Regions from separate parts of the Caulobacter sp. HJHS_5 genome, predicted to be linked through region 1. Evidence: predicted binding sites of a transcription regulator. Region 1 holds the regulator's gene; each other region holds the start of a gene.
What was found. Region 1 encodes LexA, which represses DNA repair genes until DNA is damaged. Its sites were predicted from a motif close to ATGTTCNCNANNTGTTCT; they were not measured.

Region 1 (9,889 bases):
CCAGCACAAAACCCGCCCCGTCCATGGCGTGCAGTTCCACCCGGAATCCATCGCCACCGAAGGCGGCCACCAATTGCTCGCCAACTTCCTGGAGCTGGCCGGCGTGAAGCGCCTCGCCGACGCCTGAACCCATGAGCGACGCCTTCAAGCCCCTGCTGGCCAAGCTGGCCGACGGCGCGACCCTGTCGGAAGACGACGCCGACGCCTTCTTCTCCGCCTGCCTGCGCGGCGAGCCGACCCCGGCCCAGGTGGCCGCGGCCCTCACCGCCATGCGCCTGCGCGGCGAGACGGTCGGCGAGATCACCGCCAGCGCCCGCGCCATGCGCCGCGCCGCCGTGATGCTCGAGCATCCGTTCGACGTCATCGACACCTGCGGCACCGGCGGCGACGGCCTGCACACCTATAACGTCTCCACCGCCGCGGCCTTCGTGGCGGCCGGCGGCGGGCTGAAGGTGGCCAAGCACGGCAACCGCGCCCTCTCCTCCCGCTCCGGCTCGTCCGACGTGCTGGCGGCCCTCGGCGTCAAGCTCGACGCCGGTCCTGGAGCCCAACTGAAAGCTCTGGAAACAGCCGGCATCTGCTTCCTGTTCGCCCCGGCCCACCACGGCGCCATGCGCCACGTCACCCCGATCCGGGCCGAACTCGGCTTCCGCACGGTGTTCAACCTGCTGGGCCCGCTATCGAACCCGGCCGGCGCCAAGCGCCAGGTGCTCGGCGTTTACGACCTGCGCCTGCTGGAGCCGCTGGCCCGCGTGCTCGGCGCCCTCGGCGCGACCCGCGCCTGGACCGTTCACGGCCAGGGCATGGACGAGCTGACCACCACCGGCGAGACCCACGTCAGCGAATGGCGCGACGGCGCCGTGCGCCATTTCACCATCACGCCGGAAGCCGTCGGCCTGCCGCGCGCGGCCTTGTCCGATCTCACCGGCGGCGACCCGGCCGTCAACGCCGGGGCCATCGAGGCCCTGCTCGGCGGGGCCAAGGGCGCCTATCGCGACATCGTGCTGCTGAACGCCGCCGCCGCCTTCCTGGTCGGCGACAAGGTCGAGACGCTGCGCGAGGGCGTCGAACTGGCCGAAGCCGTCATCGACGACGGCCGCGCCCGCGCCGCCCTGGACCTGCTGATCGAGGCCACCAATGGCTGATATTCTCGACAAGATCGCCGCCTACAAGCGCGAGGACATCGCCGTCCGCAAAGCCGCGCGCCCGACCGTCGACGTCTCCGAGGCCTCGCACCCGCGCGGCTTCCGCGCCGCCTTGGCCCGCGACGCCGCCCCCGGCCGGCTCGCCCTGATCGCCGAGATCAAGAAGGCTTCGCCCTCCAAGGGCCTGATCCGCGCCGACTTCGATCCGCCGTCGCTGGCCCAGGCCTACGCCGCTGGCGGCGCCAGCTGCCTCTCCGTGCTAACCGACGCGCCCAGCTTTCAGGGCGACGACCGCTTCCTCGTCGCCGCCCGCGCCGCCGTCGACCTGCCGGCCATCCGCAAGGACTTCCTGGTCGATCCCTGGCAGGTGGCCGAATCCCGCGCCCTCGGCGCCGACGCCATCCTGATCATCATGGCCATGGTCGACGACGCCCTGGCCGCCGACCTCTACGCCGAAGCCCTGCGCCTCGGCATGGACGCCCTGGTCGAGGTGCACGACGAGGCCGAGATGGAGCGCGCCAACGCCCTCGGCGCCGACCTCGTCGGGATCAACAACCGCAACCTGCGCACCTTCGAGGTCGATCTGGCCTGGACGGAAAAGCTGTCCGCAATGGCGCCCACCGACGCCCTTCTGGTCGCCGAGAGCGGCATCTTCACTCCCGCCGACGTCGCCCGCTGCGCCGCCGCCGGCGCGAGCGCCATGCTCGTCGGCGAAAGCCTGATGCGCCAGGCGGACGTGACCGCCGCGACCCGGGCGCTGCTCGCCTGAGCCTTTTTCTCTGATTGTTCTCGACGCCGATGTTCCAGGCCGACCCTTGGTAAGACGGCGTTAACCACAGAACGCCTAGAGAACGAATTCGACGTTTGCGGTTTGTTCCGCTACAGTCATCGACACAGAGATTCGCAGCGAGGGCCTTGCCGATGCTCACCCGCAAACAGCACGAGCTGCTCATGTTCATCCATGAGCGCATCAAGGAAACCGGCGTCTCGCCGTCGTTCGACGAGATGAAGGAGGCGCTCGATCTGGCGTCCAAGTCCGGCATCCACCGGCTGATCACCGCCCTTGAGGAGCGCGGCTTCCTGCGCCGCCTGCCCCACCGGGCCCGGGCCTTGGAAGTGGTCAAGCTGCCGCAGCAGGCCACCACCGCCGCCCCGCCACGCGGTCGCGGCGCCTTCACGCCGAAGATGGTCGAGAACACCGGCGCCGCCATCGCGGCCAATGACATGCGCGAGCTGCCGATCCTCGGCAAGATCGCCGCCGGCACCCCGATCGAAGCCATCCAGCATGAGCGCGACCGCCTGCTGGTTCCCGAGAGCATGCTCGGCGCCGGCGAGCACTACGTCCTCGAGGTGCAGGGCGACTCGATGATCAACGCCGGCATCCTCGACGGCGACTTCGTGATGATCCGCAAGGGCGACAACGCCAACAACGGCGAGATTGTCGTCGCCCTGATCCTCGGCGAGGAAGCCACCTTGAAGCGCCTGCGCCGCAAAGGCGCCTCCATCGCCCTGGAAGCCGCCAACCCCGCCTACGAGACCCGCATCTTCGGACCGGACCAGGTTCAGGTGCAGGGCAAGCTCGTCGGCCTGATCCGCCGTTACCACTGATCCGGCGCTAGCCGTCGTCCTCCGAGGCGGCCGCCGTCCACGGCCGGCGGCCCCTCAGCGTCTGGGCCCAGACGATCCGCCAGCCGCCCGCCGTCCGATAGAGCTCGGCCGCCCCGCCCCGGGCGAAGTCCTCGCCGGTCAACCGCAGCTTGCCCTCGCACACTGCCGGCCATTCGCTCGGCGCCGGCCCTCGTAGGCTGACGATCTCGCCTGTCTCGCACAGGCGCTCGATCTCCGCCGCCTTGGGCGTCCGCTTGCCCCATGACGCGGCCAGGGCGGTCGGCGCGGTGGTCGGGGTGCAGGCCATCCGCCCGCAGTCGAAGCCCGGGGCGGTCTCATCGATGGTCAGGCCGCGGCGCCGGCTCCACAGGTCGACGCCGAACCGGCTGACGTCCGGCCGCAGCAGCACCGCCTGCTCGCCCACCCGCACCGCCGCGCTGGCGCCGTTCGAGGCGATCCAGGCGTCGGGCGCCGGCGGCCTCGGCCACAGGCTGACGGCGAAGGCCAGCGGCAGGCCGAGCCACCGCAGCCGTCCGCGCCACAGGCAGAGCCACATCAGGCCGAGGAACGCCACCACCAGCGCCGCCGACGGCGCGCTCGCCACGGTGATCTGGGCGAACGGCGCCTTGGCGAACCAGTCGGAGATGGCGCTCATCGCGCCAATGCCCCAGCCCGCCACGGTCAGGAACGGCCCGCCCAGCCCGAACGGCTCCAGCACCGCCCCGATGGCGAGAGCCGGCATGAACACGAAGCTCGACAGCGGCGCGACCAGCAGGTTGGCGGGCAGGCCCCAGACGGCGACGCGGTTGAAGTGCTGCAGGGCGAACGGCCCGGTGGCCAGGCCCGCCACCAGGCTGGCGAGGATGCTGATCCCCAGCCAGGCCCCGAAGCCCTGGGCGATGCGGATCGGCCAGGGCACGGAGATCTCCCTGGCCGGCGTCGGCCACGCCTCCGCCAGGGCCACGAGGGCGGCGGTGGCCGCGAACGACATCTGGAAGCCGGGCGTCGCCGCCGCTTCCGGCTGCATCAAGAGGATGACCAGGGCCGCCAGCGCCAGGGCGTGCAGGCTGATCGCCCGCCGGTCGGCGAGCACGGCGAGGAACGCCACGGAGGCGGTGATCGCCGCCCGCTCGGCCGGGGCCGGCGCGCCCGAGAGCACGAGGTAGGCGCCGACGGCTCCAAGTCCGGCGACCGCCGCCCACTTCTTGCCGTCGACGCGCAGGGCCAGCCACGGCCACGCCGCGATGCCCAGGCGCACGGCGGCGAACACGAAGCCGCCGACGATGGCCATGTGCAGACCGCTGATCGAGAGAATGTGCGCCAGGCCCGAGGCGCGCATGGAGTCGGTGGTCTCCTGCGAGACCCAGGCCTCGTGGCCGGTGACCATGGCCGCGGCGATGCCGCCGGTCTCCGGCCCCATCCGCTCGACGATCCGTTGGGCGAGGCTCCAGCGCGCGGCGTTGACGCCGAGCACCCAGCGCAGGGCCGCCGTCGGCGCGGGGGCGTCGAACACCTGGGGCCGCCCCAGGGCGAAGCCGGAGCCGCCGATGCGGTCGAAGAAGGCGTCGCGGGCGAAGTCGTAGGACCCCGGCGCGGCCGGCCCGGGCGGCGGGCCGACGATGGCGCGGATGCGGACGTAGGCGCCGGGCCCGACGACCGAGTCGGCGCCGACGCTGATCCGCACGCGGTGCGGGACGGCCTCGGCCGGCAGGTCGCCGATGCGGGACGGGGCGATCAGCAGTCGCCCGCCCGAGGCGCCGGGGCTAAGGACATCGACCACCCAGCCCTCGACGATGCGCGGCTGGTCGTCGGCGGCGAGGACGGGCGCGGCGACGCTCAGGGTCCGGACCTTGCCGGCCAGCACGCCGCCGGCGGCGAAGGCCACGAGGCCGAGGGCGATGGCCAAGGATCGCCACGGCGACCAGCGCTGCGCCGCCAACGCCAGGCAGGCGGCCACGAGGGCGAGCCCCAGCACGGCCCACAGCGGCGGCTCGGCGAGCAGCTTGAGATAGGCGGCGGCGCCGAGGCCGAAGGCGACGGGGCTCCACAGCGTCCAGCGCTCGGCCTGGGCCTCGATCTCCGCGCGCACGGCGGCCCAGAGACTTGGGAGGTTAGGTTTCCACGAAAGGCCCGTGCTAAGAGGCCAGCCCTTCTGAGCCGCCCTCCCCGAACCGGTCGTCCCGCCTATGTCCTCCCCCGTCGTCACCCGCTTCGCGCCCTCCCCCACCGGCTACCTGCACATAGGCGGCGCCCGCACGGCCTTGTTCAACTGGCTTTATGCGCGCCACACCGGCGGGAGCTTCCTGGTCCGCATCGAGGACACCGACCGCGAACGCTCCACCCAGGCGGCGGTCGACGCCATCTTCGAGGGGCTGAACTGGCTGGGCCTGACCTCGGACGCCCCGGTCGTCTACCAGGCCTCCCGCGCCGACCGGCACCGCGAAGCGGTGCGACGGATGCTGGACGCCGGCCGCGCCTATCGCTGCTGGATGACGGCCGACGAGCTGGAGGCCGCGCGGGACGCCGCGAGGGCCGCCGGCCACGCCCTGCGCTCGCCCTGGCGGGACCGTGACGACGGCGACCAAGCCCAGCCGCACGTCATCCGTTTCCGGGGTCCGCTGGACGGTGAGACCGTGGTCGCCGACCTGGTGCAGGGCGACGTGCGGTTCGCCAACAAGGACCTCGACGACCTGGTGCTGCTGCGCTCCGACGGCGCGCCGACCTACAACCTGGCCGTGGTGGTCGACGACCACGACATGGGCGTGACCCACGTGATCCGCGGCGACGACCACCTGGTCAACGCCGCGCGCCAGAGCCTGCTCTACGCCGGGCTGGACTGGACGGTCCCGGCCTTCGCCCACATCCCGCTGATCCACGGCCCGGACGGCGCCAAGCTGTCGAAGCGGCACGGCGCCCAGGCGGTGGGCGACTTCGCCGAGCTCGGCTACCTGCCCGAGGCGCTGCGCAACTACCTGGCCCGCCTGGGCTGGAGCCACGGCGACGACGAGATCTTCAGCGACGCGCAGGCCATCGCCTGGTTCGACATCGCCGACGTCAACAAGGGCGCGGCCCGCCTCGACTGGGACAAGCTGGCCCACGTCAACGCCCACTATATCCGCGCGGCCGCCGACAACCGCCTCGCCGGGCTGGTGGACGGCGTGCTGCAGGGCCGCGACCAAGCGCCGACGGCCGAGCAGAAGGTGCGCATCGAGGCGGCGATGCCGTTCCTGAAAGACCGCGCCAAGACGCTGCCGGAACTGGCCGACCAGTGCGCCTTCCTGCTGAAGGCCCGGCCGCTGGCGGTCGACGACAAGACCCGCGGCCTGCTGACCGACGAAACACGGGACCGCCTCGGCCGCCTTCTCTCGCATCTTGAGACGCAAGATCACTGGGACGCCGCGACGCTGGAAGCCGCTCTGAAGGCCTTCGCGGAGGCCGAAGGCGTCGGATTCGGCAAGATCGGCCCGCCCTTGCGCGGTATCCTGACCGGCGGCTCGCCAGCGCCCGACCTGGGCAAGACCTTGGCCGCCCTGACGCGGGCGGAGAGTCTTAATCGTATACGGGACGCTCTTTCGCACCGCAGCTAAAGCGCTATAAGGCCATGCCGCATAGCGAAAGCGTGTTGCGTTTTGTGTCTACGAGGGGATTTCGGGGATGAGCGATAAGGCTTCTCTGACGATCGGCGACAAGTCGTACGATCTGCCGATCATGAAGGGTTCCGTGGGCCCCGACGTGGTCGATGTACGCAAGCTGTATGGGGAAGCGGACGTCTTCACCTACGATCCGGGCTTCACGTCGACGGCGTCGTGCGAGAGCAAGATCACCTACATCGACGGCGACGCCGGCGTTCTGCTGCACCGCGGCTATCCGATCGACCAGCTGGCCGAGCAGTCGAACTTCCTGGAGACGGCCTATCTGCTGCTGAACGGCGCCCTGCCGACGGCCGCCGAATACGCCGACTTCGAGAACACCATCACGCGGCACACCATGCTGCACGCGCAGTTCGACCGCTTCTTCGAGGGCTTCCGTCGCGACGCGCACCCGATGGCGGTGATGACCGGCGCCGTGGGCGCCCTCTCGGCCTTCTACGCCGACGCCGTGCAGGTGGACGACCCCAAGCAGCGGATGATCTCGGCCCACCGCCTGATCGCCAAGATGCCGACCATCGCGGCCCGCACCTTCAAGTACTCGATCGGCCAGCCGTTCGTGAGCCCGCGCAACGACCTCTCCTACTCGGAGAACTTCCTGCACATGTGCTTCGCCGTGCCGGCGGAGGAGTACAAGGTGAACCCGGTGCTGGCCCGCGCCATGGACCGCATCTTCATCCTGCACGCCGACCACGAGCAGAACGCCTCGACCTCGACCGTGCGCCTGGCCGGCTCTTCGGGCGCCAACCCGTTCGCCTGCATCGCGGCCGGCATCGCCTGCCTCTGGGGCCCGAGCCACGGCGGCGCGAACCAGGAAGCGCTGGAGATGCTGCAAGAGATCGGCACCGTCGATCGCATCCCGGAATACGTCCAGGGCGTGAAGGACAAGAAGTACAAGCTGATGGGCTTCGGCCACCGCGTGTACAAGAACTTCGACCCGCGCGCGAAGGTCATGGAAAAGACCTGCAAGGAAGTGCTCGGCCAGCTGGGCATCAACGACCCGCTGCTGGAAGTGGCCATGGAGCTGGAAAAGGTCGCCCTGAGCGATCCCTACTTCATCGACCGCAAGCTCTATCCGAACATCGACTTCTACTCGGGCATCACCCTGCGGGCGATGGGCTTCCCGGCCGAGATGTTCACCGTGCTGTTCGCCCTGGCCCGCACCTCGGGCTGGATCAGCCAGTGGAAGGAAATGTTCGAAGATCCCGGCCGCAAGATCGGCCGCCCGCGCCAGCTCTACACCGGCGCGACGCAACGCGACTTCGTCCCGGTCGACAAGCGCGGCTAAGGCCGTCGCCGGTTTCACGGTTTCAGAGCCCCGTCGGACGCCAGTCCGACGGGGTTTTGTTTTGGGCGCCGATCGAGAAGGCATGGGTGCGCGCGGCTTCAGTCAAAGCCGTGGGTGTAGTTGCGCGGAGGCAGCGGCGCGGGGCGGCGGCGGCCCCGGTCTGGCGGCAGCTCGCCGGGCAGGCCGACGGGGTAGCCGGGGAGCGCGTCGGGGTCGGGCGGCGGGGTGTAGGTGGGAGTCGGCTGTGGAGGCGCCGCTTCGGCCCTTTCCCCCTGGATGGGGGAAAGGGTTGGGATTGGGGGTGGAAGCGGTTCAGCCGGCGGTGAGTGAGCCGGGCTTTGGGTGGGAAAAGCGTCGTGCGGCTTTTCTAACCATGCCTCTTCCTGACACGGCGCCACCCCCACCCTTGATCCCTCCCCCCTCCAGGGGGAGGGAGACCTAATAGCGGCGCGAGACAGCCCCAGGTCCCGGCAGATCTGCTCCACCACCTCCTCGAACGGCCGGGACAGGATGTCGCCAAGGTCGTCCGCGTCCTTCAGACGCTCGGTGGCCTCGCGGATGCAGCGTTCGTGCGCCTCGCCGCCCTCGGCGTCCTTGTGGATTTCGTCGATGATGCCGGTGACGGTGGCGGCGATGTCGTCCTTGCGGGCGCGAAGGCGCGGGTCTTCCACAGCCTTGGGCGCCGTCGCCGCCCGCGCGGCGGCCAGCGCCGCCCGCCGGGCTTCCTCGGCCTCGTAATCCTCGATCCGGCCGACGCCGCGCAGCTTGTCGATCACCTCGCTCTGCAGGGCGAAGGTGAGGCGCACGGCGCGCGAGACGCGGCTGAAGGCCAGAGTGACCGCCGCCGGATCGAGCGGCGCGGCGCCGGGCCCGGGCGCCGGGACGACATGCCGGCGCAGGCTCTCGGCGATCTCCATGCCGATGGCGGCCAGACGCGACAGCTCGGCGAGCTGCTGCTCCAGCAGCGGCCGCGCGAAATCGGCGCCGCCCGGCGCTGGTGCGTCGAGGGCTTCGGTATCGTCGGGGCTGGCGGGCTGTGGGGTCACGCCTCCAGTGAAGCAAGCGGCGGCGTCAGAGGCGGACGTGTGGAAAAGAAACCCAGGCCAGGGCCTGGGGCGCCGCGCGGCTACCAGGGCTTGTCGCGGCGGATGCCCTGATAGGGCGCGTTCGCATCGCGACGGAATTCGCGCTCGACGTAGCTCTGATAGTCCTTCGGCCCCTTGTCCTTGGGAAGCAGGACAATCGCCGGCCTATAGGGCTCGACGTCCGTTCGACGATCACCGCCGACCAGGGCAACCTCGACCGGCCACCTCGGCGGCGGACTGCGCGGCTTCGCGATCACCGGGCCGGAACTCGAAATCCGCCGAGCGGCAGGGGGCGGTGCGGATGCGCAGGCGGCTAGGAGAAGGCTGGTCACAAGGGAAAGCGCGATCGGATACTTCATGAGGCATCCTTACGGGCGGCGTCGCGGTCTTGGTCAGCACAAGGCTAACATGCCAATAGCGAACAACGACCTATAAAGTCGGCGAAGCGCCACTTCCTGACCTTGAGCCCGCGTCGGAAACCGGACCTTCAGCGAGAAGTCCTAGGAGCAAGATCGCATGTCCGAGGCGCACTCAGGATAGCCTCGACGAGTCCGCCGGCCCGGTCGTGTAGGTGGACCTAGCGTCGCGGCGGTGCCCGTTGGGAGAGGCCCGGCGTCTGACGGGCCGTTGGAGCGAGGATCGCGCCCTCGTACGGATTTCGAGGCACCCGGTTCTGCGTCTGAAGGTCGGCGAACAGGTCGGCGTAGGCGTCTTGGTAGGGTGGCATCTGGTCGCCGAAGATGCGTGCCCGAAGGCAGGCCGCCACCACGAGCTCCAGGTCGAACAGAGGGTCGGCCACATAGGTCTCGTAGTACCGACCGTACTTGCGAGAATCGTAGACGTCAGGCGCGCCGCCGTGGATCACGGCGGCGCGCAAGGTCATCAGGTCCCTCAGCCTTGCGGCGTCGAGGTGATCGCCGAGCAAGCCTCGCACCCCATCGATCACCGCCTGGGTCGCTTGGTTGGCGTCACCGAAAATGCCATCCAAGGCCATGCAGAAGATCGGGAAGCGCGCGGCCTCGTCCAGCGGCCAGGCGCGGTAGAAGTACTCGAGCGCATACAGGCGGCGGCGATCCACGCGCGCGCTGGAGGCCAAGAGCCGGTCGACCTCCGCCA
Region 2 (9,889 bases), on a different contig from region 1:
TGATGAAGATCCTCGGGCAGCAGGCCTGCAGCCATGCGGAGCCGCGTTGCCACGTCTGCCCGCTGGCGCAGGATTGCCCGAGGCGCGGCGTGGAGGGCGCCTCGGTGCTGGCGTTCAGGCCGAGGGTCTAGCCGAGGGCGGCCTTGATGGCCGAGAGGCCTTCGGCCGCCTTGGAGCCGTCCGGGGCGCCGCCCTGGGCGAAGTCCGGCTTGCCGCCGGCGCCCTGACCGCCCATGGCGGTGACCGCCGCGCGGGCGAGATCGACCGCGCTGGCCTTGCCTTGCGCCCCGCCGCTGACCGCGACGGTGACCGCCGCCTTGCCGTCGGCGACGCCGACCAGGGCGACGACGCCGTCGGGCGCCTGCTTCTTGAAGGTCTCGGCGATGGGACGCAGGTCCTTGCCGCCGACGCCGTCGAGGACGCGGCCGATGAAGGGCAGGCCGCCGACGGTTTCGATCTCAACCGCGCCACCGCCACCGGTCGCGAGCTGACGCTTGGCCTCGGCGAGGTCCTTTTCGAGCTTGCGGCGCTGGGCTTCCAGCGCCTCGACACGAGCGGCGACGTCGGCGACCGGGACTTTGAACTGCTCGGCGAGGGTCTTGGACACCGCGGCCTGATCAAGCAGGTAGCGGCGGGCGGCTTCGCCGGTGAGGGCTTCGATACGGCGCACGCCGGCGGCGATGCCGGTCTCCGCGACGATCTTGAACAAGGCGATGTCGCCGGTGCGAGCGACGTGGGTGCCGCCGCAGAGTTCGACCGAATAGGCCTTGGTCTCGTCGGTGAGCGACTTGCCAAGGGTGAGCACGCGCACCTCGTCACCGTACTTCTCGCCGAACAGGGCGATGGCTCCGGCTTCGATGGCTTCCTGGGGAGCCATCAGCTTGGTCTCGGCCGGGACGTTCTGACGGATCACGGCGTTGACCTCGGCCTCGATGGCGTCGAGCTGGGCCGGCGTGAGCGGGCCGCCGTGGCTGAAGTCGAAGCGCATACGATCGCCATCAACCAACTGACCCTTCTGCGCCACGTGCGGGCCGAGGACGTGGGCGAGGGCGGCGTGCACCAGGTGGGCCGCCGAGTGGTTCGAGCGGGTGGTCAGGCGATTTTGCGGATCGACGGAGGCGGTGACCGCATCGCCGACCTTCAGGGAGCCCGAAACTTCCACGTCATGCACGAAGAGGTCGCCGGCTTCCTTGACGGTGTCGAGCACCCTGGAGACGCCGCCCGGCGACTGGATTTCACCGACGTCGCCGGCCTGGCCGCCGCTCTCGGCGTAGAAGGGGGTGCGGTCGAGCAGCAGGCGCACGCGCTCGCCGGCGCCGGCGGACTCGACCTCGGCGCCGTCCTTGATGATCGCCTTCACGACGGCGTTGGCCTCGGTGGTTTCGTAGCCGAGGAATTCGGTGGCGCCGAACCGGTCGCGCAGGCCGAACCATTCGGCGGCCTGGCCGGCCTGGCCGGAGCCGGCCCAGTTGGCGCGGGCCATCTGGCGCTGGCGATCCATGGCCGCGTCGTAGGCCTCGGTGTCGACGGTCAGGCCCTTGCCGCGCACGGCGTCCTGGGTGAGGTCGAGCGGGAAGCCGTAGGTGTCATAGAGCTTGAAAGCCACGTCGCCGGAGAGGACGCCGCCTTCGGCCAGGCCGGCGGTGGCTTCGTCGAGCAGGCCGAGGCCGCGACCGAGGGTGGTGCGGAAGCGCTCCTCCTCCTGGCGCAGGGTCTCGACGATCATCGGCTGGGCGCGGACGAGCTCGGGATAGGCGACGCCCATCTGCTCGACCAGGGCCGGGGCCAGACGGTGCATCAGGGGCTCCTGCGCGCCGAGCAGATAGGCGTGACGCATGGCGCGGCGCATGATGCGGCGCAGGACGTAGCCGCGCCCTTCGTTGGACGGGGAAACCCCATCGGCCAGCAGGAACGACGACGAACGCAGATGGTCGGCGATGACGCGATGGCTGGGTGCCGCCTCGCCCTCGGCCGCGACACCGGTGGCCTCGACGCTGGCGGCGATCAGGGCCTTGAAGAGATCGGTGTCGTAGTTGTCATGTACGCCCTGCAGCACGGCGCTGACCCGCTCCAGCCCCATGCCGGTGTCGATCGACGGCTTGGGCAGAGGTTCGCGCGAACCGTCCTGCTGCTGGTTGAACTGCATGAAGACCAGGTTCCAGATCTCGATAAACCGGTCGCCGTCCTCACTCTCGCTGCCGGGCGGGCCGCCCCAGATGCTGGGGCCGTGGTCGTAGAAAATTTCGGAGCAGGGGCCGCAGGGGCCGGTGTCGCCCATCGACCAGAAGTTGTCGGAGGTGGGGATGCGGATGATCTTCTCGTCGGGCAAGCCGGCGATCTTCTTCCACAGCGAGGCCGCCTCGTCGTCGGTGTGGTAGACGGTGACGAGCAGCTTGTCCTTGGGGAGGGCGAACTCCTTGGTCAGCAGCGTCCAGGCCAGCTCGATCGCGCGGTCCTTGAAATAGTCGCCGAACGAGAAGTTGCCGAGCATCTCGAAGAAGGTGTGGTGACGCGCGGTGTAGCCGACATTGTCGAGATCGTTGTGTTTGCCGCCGGCGCGGACGCACTTCTGCGACGAGGCCGCGCGCGGACTGGCCGGGGTCTCGGCCCCGGTGAAGACGTTCTTGAACGGCACCATGCCCGCGTTGACGAACAGCAGGGTCGGGTCCGACTGCGGCACCAGGGGAGCGGAGGGCGTGACCTTGTGGTCGGCGGCCGCGAAGAAATCGAGATAGGCGCTGCGGATGTCGTTGAGGCTCGGCATCGGGAATCCGTAAGGCGCGCGGAAAGCGGCGCGCGAGACGCTAGATGGTTTCGAAGGGTTCTGTAGCCAAGGCGGGCAGTCGGCTCAAAGGAAAAGGACGCCCGGCGGGGCCGGGCGTCCTCAGGCTCGCGGGTAGGAGCCGGCGCTGTTGGGGTGGCGCGGCGGCACGGGCGGGAGCCGCCGGCCGGCAGGGCCGACCGGGCTGTCCGCGAGCGCAGCTCGAACTATTCCTCTTCGCCCTCGGTCGGGCCGACCAGAAGCTCTTCCTCGATGACCGCGGTGTTGCCACGCACGGCCTTCTCGATCTGAGCGGCGATATCCGGGTTCTTCTTGAGGAATTCGCGCACGTTGTCGCGGCCCTGGCCGATGCGCTGGTTATCGAAGGAGAACCAGGAGCCCGACTTCTCGACCACGCCAGCCTTGACGCCCAGGTCGATGATCTCGCCGAGCTTGGAGATGCCTTCGCCGTACATGATGTCGAACTCGACCTCGCGGAACGGCGGAGCGATCTTGTTCTTCACCACCTTCACGCGGACGTTGTTGCCCATGATCTCATCGCGAATCTTCACCGAACCGGTGCGGCGGATATCGAGACGAACCGAGGCGTAGAACTTCAGGGCGTTGCCGCCCGTGGTCGTTTCCGGGCTGCCGTACATGACGCCGATCTTGTGGCGGATCTGGTTGATGAAGATGACCAGGGTCTGGGTCTTGCCGATCGAACCGGTGAGCTTACGCAGGGCCTGACTCATCAGGCGGGCTTGCAGTCCGGGCAGGCTGTCGCCCATCTCGCCTTCGATTTCAGCCTTCGGCGTCAGGGCCGCGACCGAGTCGATGACGATGACGTCGATGGCGCCGGACCGGACCAGGGTGTCGGTGATCTCCAGAGCCTGCTCGCCAGTGTCGGGCTGGGCGACCAGCAGATCGTCGAGATTGACGCCGAGCTTCTTGGCGTAGGCCGGATCGAGCGCGTGTTCGGCGTCGACGAAGGCCGCGGCGCCGCCCGCCTTTTGCACCTCGGCGACGACGTGCAGCGCCAGGGTGGTCTTGCCCGAGCTTTCGGGACCGAAGATTTCGATGACGCGGCCCTTGGGCAGCCCCCCGATGCCGAGAGCGATGTCGAGGCCGAGGGAGCCGGTGGAGACCGCCTCCACCTCCATGTGGGTCTTCTCGCCCAGCCGCATGACGGAACCTTTGCCGAAGGCCCGGTCGATCTGAGCGAGCGCCGCTTCCAGCGCCCGCGACTTGTCTGCGTCTTCTTTGCCCACGAGCTTCAATGCCGCCTGATTCATTGGATTTGCCCTTATCCCACGATTCCGCCGCCCGCCGCGGCTCCGTCCGACCCGTGTCGAACAGGACAATTCGTATCCGGTTTGTTCCGGAATTGGCAAGGGCAATGTTCCGCTGATGTTCACGGTCGTCCCGAGGTGTGCGACCGGAACTGACGTGAGCCCGCGTCGGGCACCCGGCTGGCCGTGGATCGCTAGAGCTTGGGTTCGGGCGCGCGGCTCATGATCACGCGGAAGCCTTGGACGCGGGCCTCAAGGTCGTGAACGAGGCGGTCGGCCTGCTCACGAATACCCACCGGATAAGCTTCGCCGCCACGGACGATGTCAGCGGCGACGGCGATCGCGGCCTCCAGTTGAAGGTTCAGGGCCTCGACCTGCTCGCGGGCCAGAAGTTGAGCTTCTGCCTGGAGGCGACGCACCCGCTCGGCGGTGGTCTCGGGCTTGCGGCCGAGGTCGTAGAGCGGGGTGAGGTCGGAGACGAGGGTCAGCTTGGCCGTCCCGTCGCCGGAGCCACGATTGGAGTCGGTCACTGAGCCCTCCTCGTCCGCGCCGACGCAACTCGGCTTTAAAGAGGGCAATGTGGGAACGGCCCAAGCGTTCCCGCTCGGCGGGAAGTCCCGGCGATTTTTCGGGCGCGGCGGCAAAGCTTGGCTCTTGATCTCCACCGCGAGTTCACACATTGTTCGCTCAACCTTGGGTGGGGGTGAATGTCATGCGTACTGTCTTGGTCGTGACTTCGATTGTCTTGGCGTTGGCGACGAGGAGCGTCGCACAGGCTGCGGATCTGCCCCCGTTGATAGTGAAGCCCATAGGGGCGGGCGAGGTGGCCAAGCCGTTCCAGTTCGCCAAGCTCGTGACGCGCATTCCGGGCGGGCGGAGTTGGGGCAGCATGGCCGTCGGCCTGCTTTGCTATACGAGGTCGGCTTTGTCTTGGGACGGCGACGCCAACGAACTCGATAGGGATATCGACGCCGAGTTCCGTGCTCAGATGAGCGGGGCCGGCTTCAAGGTGGCCGGCGACAACAACAATCTGTTCGAAGCCGACAGCGGAGGCAGCGCCGAGTACGCCATCGGCGGCCTGATCACCGACATCAAGATGGATATCTGCATGCCGTGGGTGGGGGTTGTCGCCACGGACCAGCGGGTCAAGGGCTCGGCCCAGATGACGGTGGAATGGCAAATCTATTCGCGGCTGAAACGCGAAGTGGTGGCCAAGGTGACCACGACCGGGGGCGTATACCTGAAGTCGCCGGTGACGGGCGGGCATATGCAGGTGTGGCGCGGGGCCTTTGGCGAGAACGTGAAGGAGCTGATCAACGCGCCGGCGTTCCGCGCGATCGCCATCGGCTCGCCCGCAAACACGCCGACTGTCGGCCAAGCCGTGGCCAAGGTCGATCGTCCGCCGATTGTCTTCGCCAAGCCCACCGCGAAGCCGGCGGCTCTCACCGACGTCGTCGGTTCGGTGGTGACGGTGATGGCGGGCAATGGCCACGGCAGCGGGTTCCTGATCTCCCCCGACGGCTACGTGCTGACTAACCAGCATGTCACGACCGGCTCCAAATACGTGAAGATCCGTTGGAGCGACGGGCTGGAGTCGGTGGGAGAGGTGCTGCGCGAGGACAAGGGCCGCGACGTTGCCCTGATCAAGACCGACAGCCGGGGCCGCCTGTCGCTGACCCTCCATCGCGAGGCGCCGGCCCTGGGCCTGGAGGTCTATGCGATCGGGGCGCCGTTTGACGAGAAGCTGCAGGGCACGGTGACGCGTGGCATCGTCTCGACCAGCAACCGCATCTTCGAGGGCTACAACTTCATTCAGAGCGATGTGGCGGTGAATCCCGGCAACAGCGGCGGGCCCTTGGTGAACAAGGAGGGCGAGGTGCTGGGCCTGACAGTCCTCGGCTTGGGGCGCGACGAGGCGATGCAGGGACTCAACCTGTTCATCCCGGCGGGAGATGCGCTGGATTTCCTCGGTCTGCAGTAGGCGGTGGCGGAAATCAGGATTCTGCATTCCCGGGCGCGGCCCGGCCTAGGCGCCGCCGACGGGCCGTTGCTAGCGTCGTTGCATGACACGCGCCCGTTGCTTCGCTTCCGCCCTCGCTCTCGTTTCCATGCTGGCCGCCGGGTCGTCCGTTCACGCCCAGGCCGGAGGCTCGCGGGCCGAACGGGCGGCGCGGTGGTGGAACGACATCGCGGCCCTGGCGGACGACGCCAACGAGGGGCGGCAGACCGGCACAGCGGGCTATCGGCGGGCCGAAACCCATGTGATCGAGCGGATGAAGGCGGAAGGGTTGACGCCGGCCGGCGAGAAGGGCGGCTTCACCCAACGGGTGAGCTTCCGCGAGCAGATCGTCGACCAGGCGGCCTCGACCGCCGCCCTGACCAAGGCCGATGGGACGGCCGACACGTTGAAGGTCGGCGTCGACCTGACCGTGGCGGCCGGCGGCGCGCCGCGGCCGAAGGCGGTGGACGCGCCGCTGGTGTTCGTCGGCTACGGCCTGCACATGCCGGAGCGCGGCCATGACGATTTCAAGGGCCTGGACCTGAAGGGCAAGATCGTGGTGGCCATCGCCGGCGGCCCGGCCGATCTGCCCGGCACGGAAAAAGCCAGCGCGCGCAACGAACGCAACAAGGTGCTGGCCCAGATGGGCGCGGTGGGGGTGATCGCCATCACCCCGCCCAGGCAGGCGGAGATTCCCTGGACGCGGGCGACCGTCCTGGCCAAGGGAGCGGGAATGTTCCTAGCCGACGCGAGCCTGCGCGAAACGCCGGACGGGCTCTATACGGCGACCTTCGATCCGGCCCAGGGCGCGCGGCTGTTCGCCGGCTCCGGCCACGGCTACGCCGAAATCGCGGCGTTGTCGGACGCCTCCGAACCGATCGCCGGCTTCGACATGAAGATGCGGCTGAAAGCGACGACGGCGACCGAGTTCCGCGACTTGGACAGCGACAACATCGTCGGCGTGTTGCCGGGTTCCGACCCGAAACTGAAGAACGAATATGTGGTGCTGTCGGCCCATCTGGATCACCTCGGAACGGGCGTCGGCGCCGACGGCAAGCGCTTTGTCTATCCCGGCGCCATGGACGACGCCTCGGGTGTGGCCAGCCTGCTCGACATCGCGCGCACCTTGAAGGCGGGGCCGCCGCTGAAGCGCTCGATCCTGTTGGTGGTGTTGACCGCCGAGGAGAAGGGGCTCTTGGGCTCGCACTACTTCGCCAACCGGCCGACCGTGCCGAAGTCGGCGATGGTGGCGGACCTCAACTTCGATATGCCGCTGCCGTTGTGGACGCTGAAGACCGTGCTGGCGCAGGGCGAATACGAGAGCACGCTCGGCGCCCAGGCCCGGGAGTCCGCCGCCGAACAGGGGCTGGGTCTGACGCCAGACCCGCTGCCCGACCGCAACAGCTTCGTGCGCACCGACCAGTACAGCTTCGTCAAGACCGGCCTGCCAGCCCTGGCTTTCAAGTTCGGCTTTCAGAAGGACACGCCGGAATTCGAGACCGAGCGGCAGTGGCGCGCCAATCGCTATCACGCGGCGGGAGATGACCTGAGCCAGCCGGTGATGAAGGAAGAGGCGATCAAGCTGGACGACGTGGTGGTCGGAATCGCGCGACGGGTGGCGAATGCGGACGAGCGGCCGGCGTGGTTGGAAACCAGCGGGTTCAGAAAGTTCGCCGGGACGAAGTAGGTACGGGTAGGGGCGCGTCCACGCAGTAGTTTGCGCGACGCCGCATGTTCTTGAGTGACTGCTGACTCCTGGAAGATATCGAAAGTCTGCTTTCGATCTCGGCCCTGGGCGACTTCAGAAGGTGTTAAAGCTTCCCCTTCCTGAACCGCTCCTGCGCCTCGGCGCGGGCCTCGGCCTTTATGCGTTTGACCGCGGCCTTGTCGCCGGTTTCGCCTTCGCCCGCCAAGGCGTCCGAGGCGAATTCGAGGTCCAGCAGCTTGAGGCGTTTGACCTCGTCGCGGAGGCGGGCGGCTTCCTCGAATTCGAGGTTGGCGGCGGCTTGGCGCATCCTGGCTTCGAGGTCGCGCAGGGTGGCCTTGAAGTTGTCGCCCATGAAGGGCTTGGCGCCGTCCTGGCCGGGCGCGCCGAGCGGGACGGTGACGCGGTCCTTCTCGTAGGGACTGGCCAGGATATCCTTGATGTTGGCCTTCACCGAAGCGGGGGTGATGCCGTTGGCGGCGTTGTAGGCCTGCTGCTTCTCGCGCCGCCGCTGGGTCTCGGCCATGGAGCGTTCCATGGAGCCGGTGATGCTGTCGGCGTAGAGGATGACCTTGCCGTCGACGTTCCGCGCGGCGCGGCCGATGGTCTGGATCAGACTGGTCTCCGAGCGGAGGAAGCCCTCCTTGTCGGCGTCGAGGATGGCGACCAGGCCGCACTCGGGGATGTCGAGGCCTTCGCGCAGCAGGTTGATGCCGATGAGGATGTCGAAGGCGCCCAGGCGCAGGTCGCGGATGATCTCGATGCGTTCGAGGGTGTCGACGTCGGAGTGCAGGTAGCGCACGCGCAGGCCCTGCTCGTGCATGTACTCGGTGAGATCCTCGGCCATCTTCTTGGTGAGGACGGTGACCAGGGTGCGGTAGCCGGCGGCGGCGGTCTGGCGGGCCATGTCGATGACGTCGTCGACCTGGCTGAAGCCGTCCTTGGCGACGGGGCGGACCTCGACCGGCGGGTCGATCAGGCCGGTGGGGCGGATGACCTGCTCGGCGAAGACGCCGCCGGCCTTTTCCATTTCCCAGGGGCCGGGCGTGGCCGAGACGTGGACGGTCTGCGGCCGCATGGCTTCCCACTCCTCGAACTTGAGGGGGCGATTGTCCATGGCGCTGGGCAGGCGGAAGCCATACTCGGCCAGGGTCCATTTGCGATTGCGGTCGCCTTTGTACATGGCGCCGATCTGCGGAATGGTCTGGTGGCTCTCGTCGGTGAAGAGGAGGGCGTTGTCCGGGATGTATTCGAAGAAGGTAGGCGGCGGCTCGCCCGGGCGACGGCCGGTGAGATAGCGGCTGTAGTTCTCAATGCCGGCGCAGGAGCCGGTGGTTTCGATCATCTCCAGATCGAAGTTGGTGCGCTGCTCCAGGCGCTGGGCCTCCAGCAGCTTGCCGTTGGCGATCAGCCAGTCGAGACGCTCCTTCAGTTCGGCCTTGATGTGGTTGACGGCCTGGCGAAGCGTTGGGCGCGGCGTGACGTAGTGGCTGTTGGCGTACATGCGCACGCTGGGCAGCTCCGAGGTCTTCTTGCCGGTGAGGGGATCGAATTCGCTGATCGCCTCGATCTCGTCGCCGAACAGGGAGATGCGCCAGGCGCGGTCCTCGTAGTGGGCGGGGAAGACTTCGATGGTGTCGCCGCGACGGCGGAAGGTCCCACGCTCGAAAGCCTGGTCGTTGCGCTTGTATTGCTGGGCGACGAGGTCGGCGATCAGCTGCTTCTCATCGATCTTCTGGCCGACCTCGAGGGTGAAGGTCATGGCCGTGTAGGTCTCGACAGAACCGATGCCGTAGATGCAGGAGACCGATGCGACGACGATGACGTCGTCCCGCTCGAGGATCGCGCGGGTGGCCGAGTGGCGCATCCGGTCGATCTGCTCGTTAATCGAGGAGTCCTTCTCGATGTAGGTGTCGGTGCGCGGGACGTAGGCCTCGGGCTGGTAGTAGTCGTAGTAGCTGACGAAGAACTCGACGGCGTTGTCGGGAAAAAAGGCCTTCATCTCGCTGTAGAGCTGGGCGGCGAGGGTCTTGTTGGGGGCGAGGATCAGGGCCGGACGCTGGGTCTCGGCGATGATGCTGGCCATGGTGAAGGTCTTGCCGGAGCCGGTGACGCCCAGCAGCACCTGGTCGTGC
Region 3 (9,889 bases), on a different contig from region 1:
GTCGTCGTCGGCGGGCGGATGCGCTGGGCGCCGGCCCTGTTCCTGGTCGGCTCGGTGCTGTTCGCCGGCTCGCTCTACGCCATGGCGCTGGGCGGCCCGCGTATTCTCGGGGCGATCACGCCTCTGGGAGGTCTCTGCTTCCTGGCCGGCTGGCTGCTGCTGGCCCGCGCCGCCTGGAAGACCGCCCGCTAAGCCGCCGCCTTGGCCCCCTTCGGCAGGGCCAGCAGGCGGATCGCCACCATCGACCCCGTCATGCACAACAGGAAGGCCGTCGCCATCGGCCGCGGTCCGGCGTCGTGGAACTGGGCGGTGACGGCCGAGACGACCGCCCCGGCCGCGAACGAGGCCGATCCCATCAGGGCCGACACCGATCCGGCGCGCAGCGGATCGACCGACAGCGCCCCGGCGCCTGTATTGCCGCTCATCACTCCGTAGGACGCCAGGGCGAGCATCAGCGGCGGCAGCACGCCCCACTTGCCCCCGAAGCCGGAATAGCTGGCCAGCACCAGGGCGACGGCGGCGAACAAAGCGATGACGCCGAAGGCGACCAGCACCTGGTCCGGCGTGTAGCGCCGCAACAGGAGGCGATTGAGTTGGCTCGCCCCGACCAGGCCGGCGGCGTTGGCCCCGAAGTACCAGCCGAACTGGCTCGCCGGCACGCCGTAGTGGCCCATCAGCAGCCCCGGGGAGACGCTGATGTAGGTGAACAGGCAGGCGCTGTTCAGGCAGCCGCCGAGCAGATAGCCCAGCAGCCGCTTTTGCCTCAGCAGCGCCAGATAGGCTCGCAGCGGGTGCTCCGACCGGGCCTGCACGGCGGTCTCGGCCGACCGCGTCTCTGGAAGGGTGAAGGTCACCGCCAGGCCGACCACCAGGCCGAAGCCCGCCAGCACCCAGAAGATCGGCCGCCAGCCGCCCGCCTGCAGCAGAACGCCGCCGAGCAGCGGCGCCAGGATCGGCGCGAGGCCCATCACCAGCATCAATTGGCTGAGCACCTGAGCCGCCTGTCGGTGCCCGAACCGGTCGCGCACCACCGCCCGGGTGATCACCACGCCGCTGCATGCGCCCAGCGCCTGCGCCACGCGCGCCGCCAGCAACATCGGCATCGAAGTCGCCAGGGCGCACATCACGCTGGCGAGGATGTAGAGGCCGATGCCGGCCATCAGCGGCCCACGCCGCCCCAGCCGGTCCGACGCCGAGCCGTAGAACAGCTGCCCCACCGCCAGCCCCGCGAAGAAGGCCGATACCGTCTGCTGGGCGGCCTCGATCGGCGAGGCGAGGTCCTTCGCCAGGCTGGGCACGGCCGGCAGGTACATGTCGGTCGACAGCGCCGGAAACGCCGTCACCGCCCCCAGCAGCAGCACCAGTCGCCAGGGTGCTCGGGCGGATTGCTGCGGCGGGGAATCGTTAGCGGCCATAACTCCGCTTCTAGACCGCCGCGGCTTTCAGAAAAGCCGGCATGCGCTCTTCGGCTCGCCCGTCGCGTTATCGTGCTGGTCCGCCTGGACCTGGCGCTCTAGTGTTCGGCCAATGGATCGCTCATCCAATCCCCCCGCCCCCATGAGCGCCGGCAAGCGGCGTGGGCTCTACCCCGAGGTCGAGCCCTACGACTTCGGCTGGCTGCAGACCGGCGGCCCGCACGAGCTTTACTACGAGCTTTGCGGCAAGGCGGACGGCAAGCCGGCGGTGGTGCTGCATGGCGGTCCCGGCGGCGCGATCAACCCGACCATGCGCCGGTTCTTCGATCCCTCCCGTTGGAATGTGGCGCTGTTCGACCAGCGGGGCTGCGGCCGCTCCCGCCCCAACGCCAGCCTGGAAGACAACACCACCTGGTCGCTGATCGCCGACATCGAGCGCCTGCGCGTCCACCTCGGCGTCGAGAAGTGGGCGGTGTTCGGCGGCTCCTGGGGCTCGACGCTCGCGCTGGCCTACGCCGTGACCCATCCCGAGCGGGTGGAGGCCCTCATCCTGCGCGGCATCTTCCTGGTCACCCAGAAGGAACTGCACTGGTTCTACCAGGAGGGGGCGTCGATGCTGTTCCCCGACGCCTGGGAGCGCTTCCTGGCCCCCATCCCCCGCAGCGAACAGGCCGACATGATCGCGGCCTACCACCGCCGCCTCACCCACCCCGACCGGAAGATCCAGGCCGAGGCCGCCTCCGCCTGGAGCCGCTGGGAAGGTGACACCATCAGCCTGCGCGGCCCCGAGGCGCGGCCGGCCAAGTTCAACGAGGTCGACTTCGCCATCGCCTTCGCCCGCATCGAATGCCACTTCTTCGCCAATAAGGGCTTCTTCCCGGAAGACGGCTGGCTGCTGAAGCAGGTCGACAAGTTGAGGAAGATTCCCGGCTGGATCGTCCAGGGCCGCTTCGACGTGGTCACGCCGCTGACCACCGCCTGGGCGCTGCACAAGGCCTGGCCCGAAGCCGAGTTCGACATCGTTTGGGACGCCGGCCACGCCTCCACCGAGCCCGGCGTGATCGACGGCCTGGTGCGCGCCACCGACGCGGCCCTGAGTCTTCGGTCATGAGCGTCCGGTCGTGAGCGCGCCCCAGAACCGCGCGCCCGATGGCGAGGAGGCGCGCATCGCCCGCCTGCGCGAGGCGGTCCGCCTGCGCGACGAAGGCATGACCTATACCCAGCTCGGCGACCACTTCGATGTCGGCCGCGAACGGGCCAAGCTGCTCGTCGAGCGCGGCCGCAAGCTGCCGCCGCAGAGCGATCCCGTCTGACTGCCGGCAGAGCGATCCCATGAGCGCCTTCGAACTTCTCTTCTCCTACGGCACCCTGCAGGACGAGGCGGTGCAGCTGGCGACCTTCGGCCGCCGCCTCGCCGGCCAGAAGGACGCCCTGCCCGGTCATCGACTGGGCGAACTGACCATCACCAATCCCGAAGTCGTCGGCCTGAGCGGCATCGAGGTCCACCTCGTCGCCGAACCGACGGGACGCGTCGCCGACGCGGTGGACGGCGTGGTGTTCGAGATCACCGCCGACGAGCTGGTCGCCGCCGACAAATACGAGTCCGCCGACTACCGTCGCCAGCGGGTGAAGCTGGTCTCCGGCCTCGAGGCCTGGCTCTACATTCGGGCTTAGCGCCGCAGCCGCGCGGCGATCCGTGCGGCGAGGCTGGGCGGCGGCCGAGGGGGTGGGGTCACGATCTCGTCGACGAAGGCGACCACGGCTTCCAGGCTGTCGGGCCGCCGCGCCGCCAGGCGCACGAACGCCTCGTGGTCCCCGCTGAGCAGCAGCGGCGCCAGGGCGTCCACCCACAGCTCCGGCCAGTCCCACCACCGCACCGCCAGCAGCGCCTCGACGACCGGCGGCGCAAAGCGATGCCGCACGACCCGGGCCGGCGCGCCGAGCACGACGGCGTAGGGCGGCACGTCGCGGGTGACCACCGCCCGCGCCCCGATCACCGCTCCGTCGCCGATGGTGACGCCCGAGCCGATGAAGGCCCCGGCCCCGATCCAGACATCGTTGCCGATGTTCACGTCGCCCCGCGTCACGTGATCGACGCCCTCGAACGGCGCCGACGGCCACTGCGAGCGCAGGCTCATGAACGGATAGCTGGAAACGTTGCTCGTCTTGTGGTCGGCCAGGGCGACGGTGACCTCGGCGGAGATCGAGCAGTAGCGGCCGATGTTCAGCTTCGCGTAGCCGGCCTCGAACACCGCGGGGGCGCCATAGCTGTGCGCCCCGACGCTCCACCCGTATTCGGCGGCCAGATCGGCCAGAATGCGGCGCGTGGCGTTCTCCGGCTCAGGCCAGGGCTGAGGGGCGCGCCCCGCCAGCTCGAACCGGATCGACGCGTCATGGGCGTAAGCCCCCTCGAAACGCGGCGGCTCGCCCGGCGCGGACGCCAGGTCGAGCGCGGCAGTCAGGCCCCGCCCGGCGTTCAAGAGGGTCAGCCGCCCCTCTTCGTAGGCCCAGAAGTGTTCGTTGGGGTGTCGATAGCCGGCCATCCGGCCGCCCGGCAGCAGCCGCAGATGTTCGGTCGCCGTATGGCCGTTGGCGGAAAACCGCCATTCCAGCGCCAGGAGCTCGTCGCGGGTCGGCAAGGCGCGATCAGGCCTTCTCGACGAAGCTGTCGATGACCTTCTTCTCGCCCGCCTTGTCGAACGACACGGTCAGCTTGTTGCCCTCCACCCCGACCACCTTGCCGTAGCCGAACTTGACGTGAAAGACCCGCTCGCCGCGTGCGTACTTGCCCCCGGCCGAAGGTTCCGACACCGCCACCAGACGGCCCTCGCCCTCGATGACCCCACGGCTCGATCGGGTCGGCGCCGCGCCCCGGTCCTGCGCCCGCCGCCAGCCGGGCGACGAATAGCCGGAGCCGAAGCTCGGCGTGTCGTCCCAGCGCGAGGCGGCCGTCTGCTGCATGCCCGGCCCGCCGCCGTAGTAGCCGGTCTCGGACGCGGCCTCGACATTGGCGGCCGGCAGTTCGTCGACGAAGCGGCTCGGCAGCTGGCTGGTCCAGCGGCCATAGACCTGACGGTTGGCGGCGAAGGAGACGCGCACCTCCTCGCGGCCCCGGGTGATGCCGACGTAGGCGAGCCGCCGCTCCTCCTCGAGCCCCTTCTCGCCCTTCTCGTCCATCGAGCGCTGCGAGGGAAACACGCCTTCCTCCCAGCCCGGCAGGAACACCAGCGGGAACTCCAGCCCCTTGGCCGAGTGCAGGGTCATGATCCACACCGAGTCCTCGCCGGCCCCCTTGTCGAGGTCCATGACCAGCGATACGTGCTCCAGATAGGCCTCGAGCGTGTCGAAGGCGCCCATCGACTGGACGAGCTCCTTCAGGTTCTCCAGCCGCGTCTGGCTCTGCGGGCCTTTGTCGAGGCGCAGAGCGTCGGTGTAGCCGCTCTCCTCCAGAATGGTCTCGGTCAGGCGCGCATGAGGCAGGGTCTCCCTCGCCGCGCGCCAGCGGTCGAGGTCGCGCAGGAAGTTGGCCAGCTGGGTGCGGGTGCGGGCCTGCAGCTCGTCGGTCTTCACCAGCTCCCGCGCGGCGCGCACCACCGAGACGCCGTTGGCCCGCGCCACCTGCAGCAGCTTCTGCACCGTGGTGTCGCCGATGCCCCGGCGCGGGACATTGACGATCCGCTCGAAGGCCAGGTCGTCGTCCTCCGACTGGATCAGCCGCAGATAGGCGTGGGCGTCGCGGATTTCCGCCCGTTCGAAGAAGCGCGGGCCGCCGACCACCGTGTAGGGGATCTGCAGCATCAGGAAGCGCTCTTCGAAGGCGCGCATCTGGAAGCTGGCGCGCACCAGGATCGCCATGTGGCTGTACTTGCGGCCCGCCCGCTTGGCGCGCTCGATCTCGTCGGCCACCAGCCGGCTCTCGGCCTCGCCGTCCCAGACCCCGCGCACGCGCACCTGCTCGCCGCCCTTGGCCTCGGTCCACAGGGTCTTGCCGAGTCGCCCCTTGTTGGTGCTGATCAGTCCGGCGGCGGCCGCCAGGATATGCTCGGTCGAGCGATAATTGCGCTCCAGGCGGATCACCTTGGCGCCCGGGAAGTCGCGCTCGAAGCGCAGGATGTTGTCCACCTCCGCCCCGCGCCAGCCGTAGATCGACTGGTCGTCGTCGCCCACGCAGCAGACGTTCTGGCTCTTCTGCGCCAGCAGGCGCAGCCACAGGTACTGGGCGACGTTGGTGTCCTGGTACTCGTCGACGAGCAGGTATTTGAAGCGGCTGTGGTAGTCGGCCAGCACGTCCGGCGAGGACGTGAAGATCGTGATGTTGTGCAGCAGGAGGTCGCCGAAGTCGCAGGCGTTCAGCACCCGCAGGCGCTCCTGATACTGGCTGTAGAGCGCCTGGCCCTTGCCGTTGGCGAACTCCTTGCCCTCGTGGGCCGGCAGGCGGTCCGGCGTCCAGCCCCGGTTCTTCCACTGGTCGATCAGCCCGGCCAGGTGCTTGGGCGTCCAGCGCTTGGCGTCGATGTTCTCGGCCTCGATCAGCTGCTTCAGCAGCCGCTCGCCGTCGTCGGTGTCGAGGATGGTGTAGTTCGACTTCAGCCCAACCAGCTCGGCATGCCGACGCAGGATCTGGGCGGCCACCGAGTGGAAGGTGCCGACCCAGCGCAGGCCCTCGGCCGCGGGGCCGATCAGATGGCCGATCCTCTCCCGCATCTCGCGGGCGGCCTTGTTGGTGAAGGTGACCGCCAGCAATTCCCATGGCCGGGCCCGCCCCGTCGCCAGGATGTGCGCCAGCCGGGTGGTCAGCACCCGCGTCTTGCCCGTGCCCGCGCCGGCCAGCACCAGCACCGGGCCTTCCACGGTCTCCACGGCTTCGCGCTGCTCGGGGTTCAGGCCCTCAAGGTAGGACGCGGCGCCATCGACGCGGGCGAGGTCGGAGATACGGGGGGACGGCAGGTCGGACACTCAAAGCTCTCGGATTCGGCAAGAGAACATATGTAGCACGGCGCGACGCCGACTTAAGACCCCGCGACCAGGAACCCCACCCCTCCGCGTCTCGTTTTCATGGGTAAGGAAGGCCATGCCCATGTCCAGTCCCACAGCCGACCGGCACAAATTGAGGAACGACGGCGTCGCCCTGGCGATCCTCACGATCGCCGTCGTCGTCGCCGCGCTTGTGATCGCCTACCTCTACGCCCGCGACAGCGCCGGTTCCATGCGCGCCGAACTCGCCCTGCCCGAGACCCCGGCCCTACCCTCGCCGTCGCAGATGCCGAACCCCGCGCCGATGCCGACGCCCTTGCCGACCCCCCGCTAAGGCGTCTGCACCTTCTGCAAGGCGAACACCCGGCACGCGGAGGCCAGCGGTCGCTCTCCCCGCAGCGCATCGATGCCGCCGATCAGGGCCGCCAGGCTGCGGCCGTCCTCGGCCGCCGCGGCGTCCAGCACCGCCCAGAACTCCGGCTCCAGCGCCAGGGAGGTGGCGTGCCCCGCCAGGTTGATCGAGCGTTTGCGAAGCACCGCCATGCTCCGGATCCTAAGCCGCCGCGCGGTTCACGGCGAGGTCCAGCACGGCGTCCACCAGGCGCGGCTCGATCTCGTCGCGATAGATGCGCGGCATCTGCACAAGCGCTCGGTCGGCGTTGTGCGCCAGGGTGTCGGCAAGCTCGCGCTCGGTCCTGGCGAGTTCCTCCTCCGGCAGGCCGCAGAGCCGTTTCAGCTCGCCGGAGATGCCCTCGAACCGCCGTGCGGGGTCCGATTCCGCGTCGTAGGACTCGTCGATCAGCCCGCCGAAGGTCTTGAAGCCGAAGTCCCGGATCAGGGCCAGCGATCCCGGGTTGCCCCACAGCAGCAGCGGGCTGAAGTTGGCCAGGGCCTTGAACGGCTTCTCCGTGACCCGGCGCGTGCCGACGACTTCCGTTTCGTTGATCAGCGAGAACCAGGCGCGATCATACTCCGCCAGCGCCGAATCCTCCGCCACGGACTTGAGTTTCGAACTGCCCGCGGGCGCCCCCAGCAGGCTCGCCCCCTTGGCGTCGAGGGCGTCGAGCCACGGCTTCAGCGCCTCGCCCAACGTTTCCAGGCCGGGGATTCTCGTCAGGTCGCGTTCGATGGCGAGCTTGCGCACCGCCCGCACATGTTTCGCCGCGTCAAAACCGGGAAAGCTGATGAATCCCCGATCCCACAGACCGTCGCGCACCATCGCAAGCAGCAGCAGCACCTTGGCCGTGCGGATCGAATAGTTGAGGCAGACGAAGCGTCTTTCGCGTTCGGGCGGGCGCGCTTCAAAGCCGGCGAGGCGCTTGGCGAAGGTCTCCCGACCGCCCCCGGCGTGATCGAGGAAAAATCGGCTCAGGTAGTCGTCGTGCACGACCACCTTCACCGGCCTGACGCCCGGCCCGCACCACTCGCGATAGGCCGCCTCGAAGTCGCGGTTCTGGGTCAGGTAGGCGACGTTTTTCGCCGGCACGGCGAGGTCGCGCAGAAAACGGTGGATCGTCGCGGCCAGTTGCGGCGTGAACGCCGGGCCTTCGCCCGAGGCGTCGAGCACCAGCACGGTCCGCCGGGCCACGATACGCTGGCGGATTTCCGGCGAGACCAGCTCGGCGCTGGTCTTCAGCACCGCTTCCCGGGCGGCCGGCAGCATGACGATGTCGGGCCAGGCGTCGAACTCCAGGCGGACGCGGGGGTCGCTGGGGTGGTCCAAGGCGTGGCGGCCGCCCTTGGCCGCGCAGGCGACATGGATCGGCCCCGCGTGCTTCGGGTGATGCGCCGCCATCAGGCCTCGACCCCCGCCATCACGCTGTCGACGAAGCGCGGGTCGACGGCGTCGCGATACACCGCCGGCAGGCGCTTCAGCCCCCATTCGGCGTTGAACGAAAGGGTCTCGGCGACCTCGGCCTCCATCCGCGCCAGTTCGGCTTCGTCGCGTTCGCACAGCCGCCGCACCTGGCCGTAGACGGCGTCGAACCGCGCGCGCGCATCCGGCTCGGCGTCATAGGTCTCGTCGAAATAGCCGTCGAAGGTGCGGAAGCCGAGTTCACGGATCAACGGCAGGGCGCCGCCGTTGCCGATCACGATGGTCGGGTGAAAGTCGATCAACGACTTGAACGGCTTTTCGGTGATGCGGTGCGGGCCGGTGATCTCCGTCTCATTGACCACCGTGAACCACGACCGCTGCCGCTCCGGCAGGTTGTGCTCGCCCAGCGTCACGGTGAGCAGGAAGTCGTCGAGACTCTGGTCCTCCCGTCGCCCCAGAACCACCTGCCCCTTGGCGGCCAGGTCCGCCATGAAGGGCGTGAGGTCCCGCGTCAGATCCTCGAAACCCGGGGTCGCCCGCATCTCGCGGAGCATGAACTTGGCGGTCTTGGCGTACTGGTTCGCCGCCTTGTCGAAACCCGAGAACGAAATGAAGCCGCGGTCCCACAGGCCGTCGCGCAGCAGGGCCAGCAGGAAAAACAGCTTGTTCGACCGCGCCGCGCGGTTGAGGCAGACGAACCGTCGCTCCCGCACCGAGGTCCGCGCCCGGAAAGCCGCCAGGCGCTCCTCGAACGCTTCGTCGCCGGTGGTCTCGTACCGCTGGAAGAACCGCTTGATGTAATAGTCGTAGTTCAGCACCCGCAGGGCCGGCGCCGTCGGATCGCCGAGGTGCGCCGCGTATTCCCGGCCATAGTTGCGATCCTGAGTCACATAGGCGCAGCGGCTGGGCGAGATCGCCAGACCTTCGACGAAACTGTGCAGGGCCGCGGTGCGCTCGGCCGTATGAGGCTCCCCCTCGCCCGACATGTCGAACACCAGGGTCGCCTGGCCTTCGGCCACGCGCTTCCAGGTGTCGGGGTGCACATTGGCCTTGGCGTCGTCGAACGCCGTGCGGCTCTGCAGCGGCATGACCAACACCCGCGGCGGCGTGCGAAGCTGCTTGGTCGCCTTCAACATCTGCACGCGCGGGTCGCCCAGGTGGCTGAACAGATGCTTGCCCGGCCCGGTGGCGATCACATGGATCGGCCGCTCGCGACTCCAGTTCGACGACACGCTTCCTCCCGCAGAGACGGCGGTTCTGCCCAGCCCGGCCGGCCGTGGCAAGCCCTGCGGATCGATCAGTCGTCGTCGCGCTTGGCCCCGTCGAGAGTGCGCTCCGCTGCTTCGCGCTCGGCGTCCTGCATCGACTTATCAGCCTTGGTGCGGCCGAACTTGGCGCGGTTCGCCTCCGCGGCGCCGGCCTTCTCGGCCCTCGCCTTGGCTTTGCGGAAACGGTTGAGATTCACGACATCGCCCATGCCCGCGAGCCTAGACCCCGCTCGCCGTAGGGCAACCCCTCAGGAGCTGAATCGTTAGGCCTCGACGGGCGCGCAGCCCGCTTAACCCCGTGGAGACCCTCATGACACCCACCACCCAGATCCGCGAACACATGGAAGTCAAAGGCTCGGACGGCGGACACGTCGGCCGCGTGGACCATGTGCTCGGCAATGAAATCGAACTCGCCA

Region 2: the regulator LexA is predicted to act here: its motif matches at 4,158-4,175, upstream of recA (recombinase RecA).
Region 3: the regulator LexA is predicted to act here: its motif matches at 6,395-6,412, upstream of ACFLIT_RS04785 (ATP-dependent helicase).

The regions. Positions count from the first base shown of each region.
Region 1 is NZ_JBWZNC010000001.1:487,383-497,271, forward strand. Features, by position in the region: gene ACFLIT_RS02555 (anthranilate synthase component II) at 1-127, shown strand, start outside; gene trpD (anthranilate phosphoribosyltransferase) at 132-1,145, shown strand; gene trpC (indole-3-glycerol phosphate synthase TrpC) at 1,138-1,914, shown strand; gene lexA (transcriptional repressor LexA) at 2,067-2,753, shown strand; gene ACFLIT_RS02575 (ComEC/Rec2 family competence protein) at 2,761-4,842, opposite strand; gene gltX (glutamate--tRNA ligase) at 4,940-6,340, shown strand; gene gltA (citrate synthase) at 6,408-7,688, shown strand; gene ACFLIT_RS02590 (hypothetical protein) at 7,787-8,734, opposite strand; gene ACFLIT_RS02595 (hypothetical protein) at 8,815-9,030, opposite strand; gene ACFLIT_RS02600 (hypothetical protein) at 9,351-9,889, opposite strand, start outside.
Region 2 is NZ_JBWZNC010000002.1:348,613-358,501, forward strand. Features, by position in the region: gene ACFLIT_RS05320 (endonuclease III domain-containing protein) at 1-131, shown strand, start outside; gene alaS (alanine--tRNA ligase) at 128-2,764, opposite strand; gene recA (recombinase RecA) at 2,989-4,053, opposite strand; gene ACFLIT_RS05335 (hypothetical protein) at 4,245-4,580, opposite strand; gene ACFLIT_RS05340 (S1C family serine protease) at 4,781-6,031, shown strand; gene ACFLIT_RS05345 (M28 family metallopeptidase) at 6,114-7,736, shown strand; gene uvrB (excinuclease ABC subunit UvrB) at 7,861-9,889, opposite strand, start outside.
Region 3 is NZ_JBWZNC010000002.1:237,773-247,661, reverse strand. Features, by position in the region: gene ACFLIT_RS04815 (DUF423 domain-containing protein) at 1-192, shown strand, start outside; gene ACFLIT_RS04810 (multidrug effflux MFS transporter) at 189-1,415, opposite strand; gene pip (prolyl aminopeptidase) at 1,528-2,526, shown strand; gene ACFLIT_RS04800 (hypothetical protein) at 2,537-2,728, shown strand; gene ACFLIT_RS04795 (gamma-glutamylcyclotransferase family protein) at 2,748-3,089, shown strand; gene ACFLIT_RS04790 (CatB-related O-acetyltransferase) at 3,086-4,054, opposite strand; gene ACFLIT_RS04785 (ATP-dependent helicase) at 4,062-6,371, opposite strand; gene ACFLIT_RS04780 (hypothetical protein) at 6,493-6,723, shown strand; gene ACFLIT_RS04775 (ribbon-helix-helix domain-containing protein) at 6,720-6,932, opposite strand; gene ACFLIT_RS04770 (hypothetical protein) at 6,943-8,184, opposite strand; gene ACFLIT_RS04765 (hypothetical protein) at 8,184-9,437, opposite strand; gene ACFLIT_RS04760 (DUF4169 family protein) at 9,503-9,682, opposite strand; gene ACFLIT_RS04755 (DUF2171 domain-containing protein) at 9,784-9,889, shown strand, end outside.